DNA from 3 places in the Bacillus sp. 37MA genome. Region 2 is predicted to be linked to each of the others. Evidence: riboswitches for the same ligand, from Rfam matches in the RefSeq annotation. Region 2 holds a riboswitch; each other region holds the start of a gene.
The links. Region 2 has a riboswitch for cobalamin ahead of A3M5_RS0115510 (ribonucleoside-diphosphate reductase subunit alpha). Riboswitches for the same ligand answer to the same signal wherever they lie in the genome.

Region 1 (4,204 bases), 840 kb from region 2:
AATGTGTTTATTTGGTGAATCAAGAGATTGGACAAGAATACTATGCATTGCCGTTATTTTAATCTCTGCCGTTGGCTTAAAATTAACCGCTTAAAAGGAAACTACAGACAATCGCTTTCAAAATGAAGCTTTTGTCTGCAGGCTAAAAGGTTCCTGCGAATGCAGGAACCTTTTTCATTAAACGCTGGCTTTTATTTGTTCACGCACTTCTTTTGCCGCTTCGACCATCACCTTTAAGGCAGCGATTGTTTCTTCTTCTTTACGTGTCTTCAGTCCACAATCCGGATTGACCCAAAATTGCTTCGGATCAAGTACGCGTAACGCACGACTGATGTTTTGAATTATTTCTTCTTTCATCGGCACCCGCGGACTGTGAATGTCATAGACACCAAGCCCGATTTCTTTATCATAATGGTAGCTTTCAAATGCGCTGATCAACTCGCCATGGCTTCTTGACGTTTCAATTGAAATAACGTCCGCATCCATCGCAGAAATGCTGTCAATGATCTTTTCAAAATCAGAATAGCACATATGCGTGTGAATTTGCGTGTCTGGCTCCACCGTTGAGACAGATAACTTAAATGCCTTGACCGCGTAATTAAGATACTCTTGCTCATTTCGTTTTTTCAACGGAAGCCCTTCTCGGATCGCCGGTTCATCCACTTGAATCATATGGATGCCCTGTGTTTCAAGTGCTTTTACTTCTTTCCGAAGAGCAAGCGCAATTTGATTCATCACGGTCGCCTTTGGCACATCTTCACGAACGAATGACCAGTTAAAAATCGTCACCGGCCCTGTCAGCATTCCTTTTACAGGACGGCTTGTCAAAGACTGTGCATATACGGTTTCTTTTACTGTCAGCTCATTAATAAAATCAACATCCCCGTAAATAACCGGCGGCTTTACACAACGCGAGCCGTACGACTGCACCCAGGCAAACTGTGTAAAATAAAAACCTTTCAGCTTTTCACCAAAAAATTCAACCATGTCCGTCCGTTCAAATTCACCGTGAACGAGAACATCGAGATCCAGCTTTTCTTGAATGTCAATCCACTTTTTCATTTCCTGTTTGATAAACGACGCATAATCAGCTGCTGATAGTTCATTTTTACGCCATTGCTGACGTTTTTTCCTTACTTCTGTTGTTTGTGGGAAACTTCCAATCGTCGTTGTCGGTAATAAAGGCAGCTGGAACTTTTCACGCTGTAATACTTGTCGTTCAGCAAATGGACGTGACCTGTCTCCTGTATCAAGTTCCGCTTGCTTCACTTCTTTTTGAACGTGAACACTATCTCTTCCTGGAATAACAGGTGCTACATAATTCAGCAATTCTTTTTCACGAAGCGCTGATTGCAATAATTGAAGTTCATCCAGCTTTTCGTTCGCAAACGCGAGTCCCTCTTTTAGAAATTCAGGCATTTTCGCTTCCGATTCTGTCGTAACCGGCACGTGCAAAAGGCTGCATGATGGCTGTATGATTAGACGTTCTTCACTCGTATGGGCTGTAAGTGATTTTAGCAGCTCCCACTGTTCACGCACATCCGCTCTCCAAATATTTCGTCCGTTAATCACACCGGCAAAAAGAACTTTTTCTTCCGGAAACCCCTTTTCTTCAATGCTTGATGCATTTTCTCCCCGATCATGAACAAAATCAAGCCCGAACCCGTCAACTGGAAGTGACGTGACAAACGTGTAGTCATCGATTGAATCAAAATACGTCTGAATAAGAAGGCGACTCGTTCCTTTCGCTTTTGAAAGAGCATCGTATACATTTGTAACAATTTCTTTTTCTTCTTCTGTCAGCGTGAATTGTAGCGATGGATCGTCAATTTGAATCCAATCAGCACCTGCTTCACTTAACTCACGAATGACCGTTTCATAATGCGGCAGCAGCGCATAAACAGTGGATCCAAATTCTTCTGGCGTATAGCCCTTTCCTAGCTTCACAAATGTGAACGGGCTAATGACCACAGGCTTCCCTGTAATACCCGCTTCATTTTTTGCTTCTAAAAACAGGTCAAGCGGACGATTATGCACAAGCAATGGCGTGCATTTGTTTAATTCCGGAACGATATAGTGATAGTTTGTATTAAACCATTTGGTCATTTCCATAGCTACAGCTTGTTTTGACCCGCGTGCCATTTGAAAATATAGATCAAGCGATACACTGCCTCCATCGTATTCAAAACGTTCCGGTACAAGGCCAAACATCGAAGCCGTATCAAGGACATGATCATAAAAACTAAAGTCTCCGACCGGAATCATGTCGATTCCTTTTTCTTTCTGGATGCGTAAATAGCCAAGGCGAAGTTCTTTCATTTCCTGCAAAAAATCCGTTTGTTTCGTTTCACCGGACCAGTATTTTTCAATAGACCGTTTCCATTCTCTTTTTTCTCCAATGCGCGGGTATCCCGATACTGACGTTAAATAACTGTTCATTTTCTTCACTCCTGTAAGATGATTTCCCTCAAATTATGGTGATTTCCATAAAAAAGCTCTCTTTCTGTAACAGAAAGAGAGCAGAATATAAATCAACCGGGATTGAGATCATCATACATCGCGGCATTCATCATTTTCGACCACTCCTCTCTATAACGCGTAGAGCATAAAAAGTGCGTACATATGGCAGGTCTCCTGACTCTGGTTCAGCGTTTTTCATTCCTTCCCATTTCAAATGAAACAGTGGTTTTATGAAAAACTCCCCATTACAGTGGCGCGACCGTACCGGACTTTCACCGGACTTCCCTTTTAAGAAATGCTGAACTGCTGCATTTCACCATATGCTTGTATTAAATTAAAAAACTTCCTACTCGAAAACAGGAAGTTTATTTCATCATAAACCTCTCATTTCCCAAAGCGATCATGCTTTGCTGGAATTAGCACCTTTCATTTCTGATGGTTGCCGGGCTTCATAGGGCCAGTCCCTCCGCCGCTCTTTATAAGAGTATATATTCTTTTTAATGATTACGAAGATTCTATCATGCACTTTTTTTTGTGTCAACTTTATTCGACATCTTTCTCTGGTAGTCCCCAGACAGAAACGCCGCCTGCATTAACCGGGAATGTTGCCCAGCCACCTTCATCAATTTCAATAATGTCTTCACGCGTTTTCACGAAATCAACCCATTTTTCTCCGGCACGTTCTTCACCGACAAACATTCTTTTTTGACCGCCTTCCTCGCTGTTATTAATGACAACAGCGCAGCCTGAACGTTCGATTTCTTCAACGCCGCGCCGCACCCAGCCGATTGTATTTGGATGGTCAAAATAGTCTTCTTGATCCCCATATGCTTTATGTAATCGACTATATAATAATGGATCGATCGCTTCTTTTTTACCTTTGATCGGTTTCTCGCCGCCAATACCATAGTAATCCCCATAAAATACACATGGGTAGCCATCTTTACGAAGCAGTGTCAGTGCATAAGCGCTTTGTTTAAACCAGTCGGCTAAAAAGGATTCCAACGATTCATTCGGCTGCGTATCATGGTTATCAACGAATGTGACCGCGTTTTGAGGATAGGTTTCAACGATCGTTCCCTTGAATATTTCCCGCAAATCATACTTAGCACCTTGCTGTGAGGCACCGTATAGATTATATTTAAGCGGTACGTCAAACAAATGAATACGGCCGTCTGCTTCTTTAATCATATGTTCACAATCATCCAGTTCTGGTACCCAAAACTCGCCGACGAAAAAGAAATCCTTGCCTCGCTCATCCTGTACTTCTTTCGTAAATTGATCAATAAATTCATAATCAATATGTTTAATGGCATCCAAGCGGTAGCCGTCACAATTAAGCGTTTTAGCCATCCACTTACCCCATCGGATCATTTCTTCACGCACTTTCGGGTGGTTATAATCAATGTTCGCAAACATTAAGTAGTCATAATTGCCAAATTCATCATCGACATTTTCATTCCACTTTTTATGCTCGCCTTCAATGCGAAAAATACCGGTCCGGTCTTCTTTTGCATTATAATCCGTGCCGTTAAAATGTTCAAAAGTCCATTCAAAATCAGAATATTTGCCTTTTCGTCCGGGAAACGTAAATTTCGTCCAGCCTTCAATATCAAATGGCTTTTCTGAAATAATTTTTTTCCGGTCTTTCTGATCCACTTCAATGACTTTGAATGTTTCTTTGTCATCCGCACCTGCTTTATGGTTCATGACAACGTCGATGTACACAAGTATACCTTCATCG
Region 2 (4,204 bases):
TTTACGAAAAGTTATGCCACTCCAGGTGAAACAAGTACTGGATTATTGACCAAATTACAGCGTTCTGATGTTCAAGCCGCTGTTAAAAATGCAGAGCTTGTAACGATTTCTTCAGGAGCGAATGATTTACTGGCTTTTGTAAATACAGGAAGTAATGATCCGTTAAAAGCTTTAGAAGTTGTAAATAAAGTAAACCAAAATCTGACCGCAAGTATCCAAAAAATAAAATCATTAAACAAGAATGCAGATATTTATCTATTTGGCTACTATTTCCCGTATTCAAGCATGGAAGAAGGAACAAAGAAAGAGAATTTAACGATCGCATTTAACTATTTTAATAGTGAGTTAGAATCGACGGCAAAGGCTCAAGGTGTAACATTTATAGACGTATCTTCTTCATTTAAAGCTGAATATTTGCCGAATGCAAATGATGTTCATCCAAATGAAGCGGGGTACAAAGTATTTGCAGACCAATTTTTCAAAGTATGGAAGAATAGCACAATACCAGATCCAGAACAAGGAAAAGACCCATTTACTGATATTAGTAAACTAGGTTCACAGGCGCGCATTGCGATTATGAAACTAGCAGAAGCAGGCATCATTAACGGAAACATTGATGGTACATTTGCACCAAAAAGTAACATTACCCGCGCAGAAACAGCGATTATTTTATCGCGTGCGCTTGGTAAAACCGGCACAGCTCCGAATCCAGGATTCTCTGACGTCTCTTCAAAAATGAAGTCGTATGCAGCGATCGCTAAACTTACGGAAGCGGGTGTTTTTGCCAAAGCGCCGAAGTTTAATCCGGATAAGCCGTTAACCCGGGCTCAGATGGCTCGTGTCTTGACGCAGTCACTTAATCTTCAAGCAGGGGCGTCTTCAATTTTCAATGATGTACCAGCAAAACATTGGGCGAATGAAGAAATTAATGCTGTTTATTCTCACGGTATTATGAGCGGTGGAGCAAACGCTATGTTTTATCCTGAAAATAACATCACGCGTGAACAATTTGCCATAACGATGTACAACGTGTGGAGCCATTCTTTTATCGGCACTCCTTAATAATGAAATCCGCAAAGAGCACTCTTTGCGGATTTTTGTTCTGTACATTACAAACACAATATGTTAGTATTTTAAAAGTATAAAAACACAATATATAGTATGCGATGAAAAGCAGGTACCAATAATGGTTTAAAAGGGAATCCGGTTAAATGCCGGAGCTGTCCCCGCAACTGTAAGTGCAGACGAATGCCAAGCCACTGTGAAAACGGGAAGGCGGCAAGAGGACGACGCACGAGCCAGGAGACCTGCCTGTTTTTCTGAAAGCGACACTTTCTTCGGGGGTTGAGAGGTGGAAGCGGCGGATTCCGTTTGTTTCCTCATTTTACCCATTCAGAGCGATAGCTCAGCCGAAGAGGCTGCATCTATCGCTCTTTTTATTTTTTGCAAAACAGGAGGAATAACATGACAATCACAATCATTCCAGAAATCGAACAGATGCTGAACCATTTAACAGACGAATTTGGCCAGGAAAAAATCGGTCCGCTTCTCCGTGTTAGCGAACGATGGACAGCCAAGCATCCGGGATATAGTGCTTCTGCCTGGTCAAAAGCAATGGTACTCGAATCACTCAGCTTTTTGGATGAAGAAGAGCCATACTGGACATTCGTTGCTGCACGCATCCATCTGGAGGAATCGTATCGCGAGCAAGCGGCCAAGCGTAAGACTTCGGCCGAAGGAGTTTACAAAGATTTCGCATCTCACGTTCAAATTCTAACGGAGAAAGGCTTATACGATCCCCGTTTAACGATCGCTTACACAACAAATGAACTTGAAAAAATAGGGCAATTATTGCAGCCAAAACGCGATCAATTATTTACATATATCGGATTAAAAATGCTGATGGACCGCTATGTTGCACGTGATTTTGACAAAACGCCGGCCGAACTTCCGCAGGAGCGCTGGCTCATTATTGCAATGACACTTATGCAAAATGAAACTGAAAACCGTTTAGAAAAAATTGCTGAATCGTACTGGGCGATGAGCAACTTATATATGACAGTCGCAACACCGACATTATCTAATGCCGGTAAGCCGTACGGACAGCTGTCGAGCTGTTTTATCGATACAGTCGATGACAGTTTGCAAGGCATTTACGACAGCAATACGGATGTAGCAACATTATCGAAATACGGCGGCGGCATCGGTGTGTACATGGGTAAAGTACGGAGCCGCGGTTCTTCTATCCGTGGGTTTAAAGGCGCGTCAAGCGGCGTCATGCCTTGGATTAAACAGCTGAATAACACAGCAGTCAGCGTTGATCAGCTCGGCCAGCGCCAAGGAGCGGTTGCGGTCTATTTGGACGTTTGGCATAAAGATATTTTTCCGTTTTTGGATTTGAAATTAAACAATGGCGACGAACGTCTCCGTGCACATGATATTTTCACAGGCATCTGCTTGCCGGATGTGTTTATGGAACAAGTCGACGCGCGTGGCGAGTGGCATTTATTTGACCCGCATGAAGTGCGTACGGTGATGGGCTTTTCACTGGAAGATTATTATGATGAAAAACGCGGCCAAGGTTCGTTCCGTACGAAATATGAGCAATGCGTAAATGACGATCGATTATCACGTGAAACCGTTCAGGCGATTGATATTATGAAGCGTATTATGCGCTCACAGCTTGAAACAGGTGTCCCCTTCATGTTTTACCGCGATGAAGTAAATCGCCGCAATGCAAACAAACATGAAGGCATGATTTATTCAAGTAATTTGTGTACCGAAATCGCCCAGAATATGAGTGCGACGGAATTTGAATCGATTCAGCTTGAAGACGATGTCATTGTAACGCGCAAAAAGCCCGGTGATTTCGTTGTGTGTAACTTGTCCTCCATCAATTTAGGCAAAGCGGTGCCGGCTGATGTGTTAGATCGTCTCGTCCGTATTCAAGTGCGTATGCTTGATAACGTCATTGATTTGAATATGATTCCGGTTCCACAGGCGGAGCGGACAAACAGTCGTTATCGCGGTATCGGGCTCGGTACGTTCGGATGGCATCATCTATTGGCACTGAAAGGCGTTCGCTGGGAAGCAAATGAAGCGGTTGAATACGCGGATTCACTCTATGAAAACATTGCCCGCCTGACGATTGAGGCATCGATGGAACTAGCGAAAGAAAAAGGGGCTTATCCGTTATTTGCCGGATCAGATTGGGAAACAGGCGCTTATTTTGATGTGCGCGGCTATGAAGGTTTAGAATGGAAGGAACTTCGCGCGAATGTGCGTGAAAATGGGATGCGAAACGGCTATTTAATGGCTGTTGCACCGAACTCATCGACATCGATTATTGCGGGAAGCACGGCGAGTATCGATCCGATTTTCCAGAAGAGTTATTCCGAAGAAAAGAAAGATTACAAAATTCCGGTGACGGTTCCAGACTTGAATTCCGAGACGACATGGTACTACAAGTCTGCGTACTTTATCGACCAGCAGTGGACGCTCCGTCAAAATGCAGCGCGTCAGCGTCATATCGATCAAGGTGTGTCATTGAATTTGTATGTTCAAAATACGATTAAAGCGAAAGAATTGCTTGATTTGCATTTATCGGCATGGAAAAACGGGTTGAAGACGACGTATTACGTTCGTTCGACGTCGGTTGAGCTGCTCGAATGTGAATCGTGCTCGAGTTAAGGAGGATTTTATCATGACGATGATTGAAAAGCGTAAATTAATGGATAAAGACGCACCGAACCGTTCGACAGCGATTGTGAATGGCCGGTCGTCAAATGTGTTGAACTGGGATGATGTGAAATTTGACTGGGCGTATCCAAAATATAAGCGGATGCTCGGAAATTTCTGGACTCCGTTTGAGATTAACATGGGGACGGATGTGAAGCAGTTTCCGGGTTTGACAGATTGTGAGCGGGAAGCATTTTTGAAAACGATTGGACTGCTTGCACTGCTTGATAGTATTCAGACGGATTATGCGGGGAAAGTAGCGGATTATTTAACAGATTCGAGCTTGCAGGCATTGATGATTATTTTGGCGCAGCAAGAAGTGATTCATAATCATAGCTATTCGTATGTTTTGTCGAGCTTGGTACCGAAATCGGAGCAAGATCGCGTGTTTGATTACTGGAGAAGTGAGCCTGTGCTTGAGAAGCGCAACGATTTTGTCATGAAAGGATACGAATCGTTTGTGGAA
Region 3 (4,204 bases), 2.4 Mb from region 2:
GCGAATTTGTTAAAGCGACGCGGGAAAGACCGGCCAGATTTATTTGATGAATCTGTTGAAGCAATTCATGAAGAAGCGGTGCGGATGAAAGAGTTGACGCAGCAACTATTAACGCTTGCGCGGAGCAATGAATCATGGAATATTCAAAAAGAGTCTGTACACGTGGCGTCATTTGTAAAGGAGGCCGCGGAAGCGTTTGAAAAAGCGTATGATCGACGTATTGATGTGGGGGTACATGCACCCTTTACGATCATTACTGATCGTTCGAAGTTACGCCAAATTTTATATATTTTTCTCGATAACGCCCGTAAATATTCAGATGACGAAATACATCTTCTCGTTGAAAAAAATGAAATTCATGTCATCGACAAAGGGATCGGCATTCCATCTAGTGACATCGATAAAATTTTCGACCGTTTTTATCGAGTCGATAAAGCGCGTTCGCGTAAAACGAGGGGATTCGGTCTTGGACTGTCGCTGGCTAAAGATATAGCGGTTGCGATCGGAGCAGATGTAAAAATAGAAAGTGAAGAAGGAAAAGGGACGACTGCAATCATCACTCTCAGCGATATCTCAGAATACCGGGCTACAATGAATGAAAAAACGGAGTGAAGAGAAATGAAAAAAGTTTGGATCACAATCGTTGTCTTAACAGCAGCTACGGCTCTTTTCTTCTTATATCAAACTGTTCAGACACCGGACGTTACGATGGCAGATGCGGGTGAGCAGCTGGCCGAGAGGTATAGCGGCACGGTGACAAAATCAGCCGAGCGGAACGGGCAGTATGTGTATACGATTGAGGTGGCGGAAGGTGAATATGAGGTGATTGTCGACAGTGAGACGGGTGAGCTGCAGGAAATGACCCGTATGTTAGAGCCAGCGATTGAAGAACAGTATGTACATAGAGAAGAAACAGCTCCGGTGAAGGAATCAGGACCGTTGACAGAAGCGGAAGCGGGAGAGATTGCGCTCGGTGAAGTGCCAGGTATTATCGACGAAATTGAAATGGGCGACGACGACGAAGCTGGTTCGTTTATTGTCGATATTGATCTTGCAAACGGTGACGAGGCAACCGTGCAGGTGAATGCTATTTCAGGTGAGATTATGTCCATTTCATGGGATGATTAATGTCTCTCATCAAACTCTCATTTTTCTACCCTTATTTTCTCATCTTGCGCGGCTATGATAGAAGCAAGATCAAAAAACAAGGAGGAAAACAACATGAAAAAACGTACAATGACAGGCGGATTATTAGCAATAGGACTTATTGGTGGAGGGGCTGTGTGGGGTGTTCAAACAGATAAAAGTCAAGCAGAAGTGCCGAGTGTGGATGTGAAATTGACGATGGAAGAAGCGAAGGCGATCGCGGAAAAAGAAACGAAAGCGGTCGTCAAAAGCATTGAACTTGAGCGCGAATGGAATGGAATCGTGTATGAAGTAGATACAGATAGCGAGGATATCGACATTGACGGCAACACGGGGGAAATTTTGAAAACAGAACGTGATGATCATGACGACAATGACGATTTTGACGACAATAACGAGGCGGTGAACGTAACGGTTACACAAGAAGAAGCGATTGCGGCTGCGAAGAAAAAAGTAAAAGGTAACGTAACGAATGTCGAGCTTGACGACGGCCGTTATGAAATTGAGATTCGTAACGGCAAAACAGAAACGGACGTGTATGTACACGGTGCAACCGGTGAAGTAACAGTCGGCGAAACTGATACAGATGATTAAATTGAAAAAGCGCGATACTTTGGCGCTTTTTTTACCTGGTTTATGAACGACTAATCAGTTTTTTACTGAAATACTTAATTTTCCCTTGTCAAAATAGTGGGTTTCCTGCTATTCTTGATTACAATAACAAAACTAAATATGAAACATTGAAAGTGCCCGGAGTTTGAACGTCCGGGATAATAGGGAAATCGGTGTGAATCCGATGCAGCCCCCGCTACTGTAAGCGCGATGAAATTGTCCATATCCACTGGTGAATACACCGGGAAGGGGGACAAAAGTAAAAGGACCGCAAGCCAGGAGACCTGCTTTTAATGCCTAAACATTATTCTTCGGTGGGAAGAACGGGATGAATGCGTATAAAGTATGCCTTTTTTGCGATTTTCTGCCCCCGCTTCCATTGAAGAAGCGGGGGCTTTTTGCGTTTCCAAAAAAAGGAGTGATTGACATACGTCAACATAGAAATTAACCGAAATGAATCGGCACGTTCTTATTTGCGATGGTTCGACATGCATGAGAAGAGTTGGCAAAGAAGTGATATTGTGCACATTATCCGACGCCACATCATAATGAAATCAACACGTGCACAACTGAATTGACCGCCTTAACCGGTGTGTGGCTTCCAGAGGGCTTATCAGTCTGAAGAGCGGTCCGGAGCAAAACGGGATAGCTGTTTAACCTTTAATACGGTGACCGGATATACACATTTATTTTCCATCCAACAAAGAATTTGCTGCTGCTTTTGTCGCTGCAGCCCGTTCAATTAATCGAAAAGAGGCTACTGTATGAATAAATTAATCATTTTATTGCTTGCTGTCTTTTTCTGGCTAAATTCTTACACAGAACCGGCAGCGATGCACATTATGGAAGGGTTTTTGCCCATAGGATGGGCTGTTTTCTGGTGGATCGTGACCATACCATTTTTTTTATGGGGATTAAAAACATTAAAAAAAGCTGTTGATGAAAACCCGGAAGCGAAGCTTATGATCGGTTTTGCTGGCGCTTTTGCGTTTGTTTTATCCGCGTTAAAAATTCCTTCTGTGACCGGCAGTAGTTCGCATCCGGTCGGGACAGCACTTGGCACGATGATGTTTGGACCAGCAGCAATGACCGTACTAGGTACGATTGTTCTGCTATTTCAGGCTCTTTTGCTTGCGCATGGCGGCATTACAACGCTCGGTGCGAATGCTTTTTCAATGGCGGTTGCCGGTCCATTTGCGGCGTATGCCGTGTACCGTATGTTGAAAAAAGCCGGAATGAAAGCGGGAACGAATGCTTTTTTCACGGCCTTTGCGGCAAATATCGTTACCTATACAGTTACGTCTTTGCAACTGGCACTTGCTTTTCCATCTGAAACGGGCGGAGTATATGCATCATTTCTTGAATTTGCGGGCATTTTCGCCGTGACACAAGTATCGCTTGCCGTGTGTGAAGGATTGCTGACAGCCGCTGCCGTTAATTGGTTAGAGAAGCACCGTACATCGCTGAAAGGGGTTCATTTCTCATGAAAAAAAACATCACCTTATTTTTGTTAGCCGCGGCAATTGCTATCATTCCGCTTTTTATGTGGCAGGACAGTGAATTTGGCGGAGCAGACGGTCTCGCAGAAGAAAAAATCACGGCTATTCAAACGGATTATAAACCGTGGGCCTCACCCATTTTTGAACCACCAGGCGGTGAAACGGAGGGTCTTCTTTTTTCATTGCAGGCTGCCATTGGCGCTGGCGTAATCGGATACGTAATTGGGACGATCCGCACACGTTCGAAAAGAGAGAAATCATGAATGTACTCAACCGCGCGGCATATAACAGTCGTTTCGCTCGCATTCACCCTGCTGAAAAGGCGGCTATCTGTTTACCGCTGCTGTTTCTTTCTTTAATATGGCGAGAACCAGCTGCAACGTTTTTGGTTGTGATCATGGCTTCCATATTTGTTTTTTTGGGCGGTGTATCACTCATTTTATATATTCGACTTTTACTGGCGCCGGCTGCGTTTATTTTAGCCGGCGTTTTGCCAATTGCTTTTTCTTTTGAAGGCTGGTTATCTATATACGCAAATAAAGAGTCCATACAAGAAGCTGTGACAACAGCCTGTGCGGCGTTTGCTGGAGCGGCATCTCTCTACGCATTTATTTTGACAACGCCGTTTACACAAATCATCTGGTTGATGAATGTGTGTAAACTGCCGTCATTATTTATTGAAATTGTGGCACTCGTCTATCGCTTTATTTTTCAATTATGGGAAAAAAAGAGTGAGGTGATAATGGCACAGACACTGCGCTCCGGACGCCCGGGTATTCAAATGGCTGCGAGAGCCGCCGTTCATATCTTTACATCAACATTAATGGAAATGAATGAGAGGCAGCATGCTGTCGATTTACGTGGCGGTTTGGACTATATTCCATCGTCTGAATGGCAATCATTCTGGAGGAAAAAGAAATGATCGAATTAAAAAGTATTTGTTCCGT

Region 1: linked by a shared signal. The riboswitch ahead of metE (5-methyltetrahydropteroyltriglutamate--homocysteine S-methyltransferase) and the one ahead of A3M5_RS0115510 (ribonucleoside-diphosphate reductase subunit alpha) in region 2 are both predicted to bind cobalamin.
Region 3: linked by a shared signal. The riboswitch ahead of A3M5_RS0102365 (energy-coupling factor ABC transporter permease) and the one ahead of A3M5_RS0115510 (ribonucleoside-diphosphate reductase subunit alpha) in region 2 are both predicted to bind cobalamin.

What each region holds. Positions count from the first base shown of each region.
Region 1 covers NZ_KB889752.1:3,642,901-3,647,104, reverse strand. Annotated here, with positions in the region: gene A3M5_RS0120075 (DMT family transporter) at 1-94, shown strand, start outside; gene metE (5-methyltetrahydropteroyltriglutamate--homocysteine S-methyltransferase) at 178-2,439, opposite strand; cobalamin riboswitch at 2,608-2,796, opposite strand; SAM riboswitch class I at 2,842-2,945, opposite strand; gene A3M5_RS0120065 (alpha-amylase) at 3,004-4,204, opposite strand, start outside.
Region 2 covers NZ_KB889752.1:2,799,884-2,804,087, reverse strand. Annotated here, with positions in the region: gene A3M5_RS0115520 (S-layer homology domain-containing protein) at 1-1,062, shown strand, start outside; cobalamin riboswitch at 1,159-1,329, shown strand; gene A3M5_RS0115510 (ribonucleoside-diphosphate reductase subunit alpha) at 1,498-3,690, shown strand; gene A3M5_RS0115505 (ribonucleotide-diphosphate reductase subunit beta) at 3,704-4,204, shown strand, end outside.
Region 3 covers NZ_KB889752.1:436,252-440,455, forward strand. Annotated here, with positions in the region: gene A3M5_RS0102350 (sensor histidine kinase) at 1-612, shown strand, start outside; gene A3M5_RS23580 (PepSY domain-containing protein) at 619-1,128, shown strand; gene A3M5_RS0102360 (PepSY domain-containing protein) at 1,222-1,740, shown strand; cobalamin riboswitch at 1,874-2,064, shown strand; gene A3M5_RS0102365 (energy-coupling factor ABC transporter permease) at 2,523-3,245, shown strand; gene A3M5_RS0102370 (energy-coupling factor ABC transporter substrate-binding protein) at 3,242-3,520, shown strand; gene A3M5_RS23585 (energy-coupling factor transporter transmembrane component T family protein) at 3,517-4,179, shown strand; gene A3M5_RS22085 (energy-coupling factor ABC transporter ATP-binding protein) at 4,176-4,204, shown strand, end outside.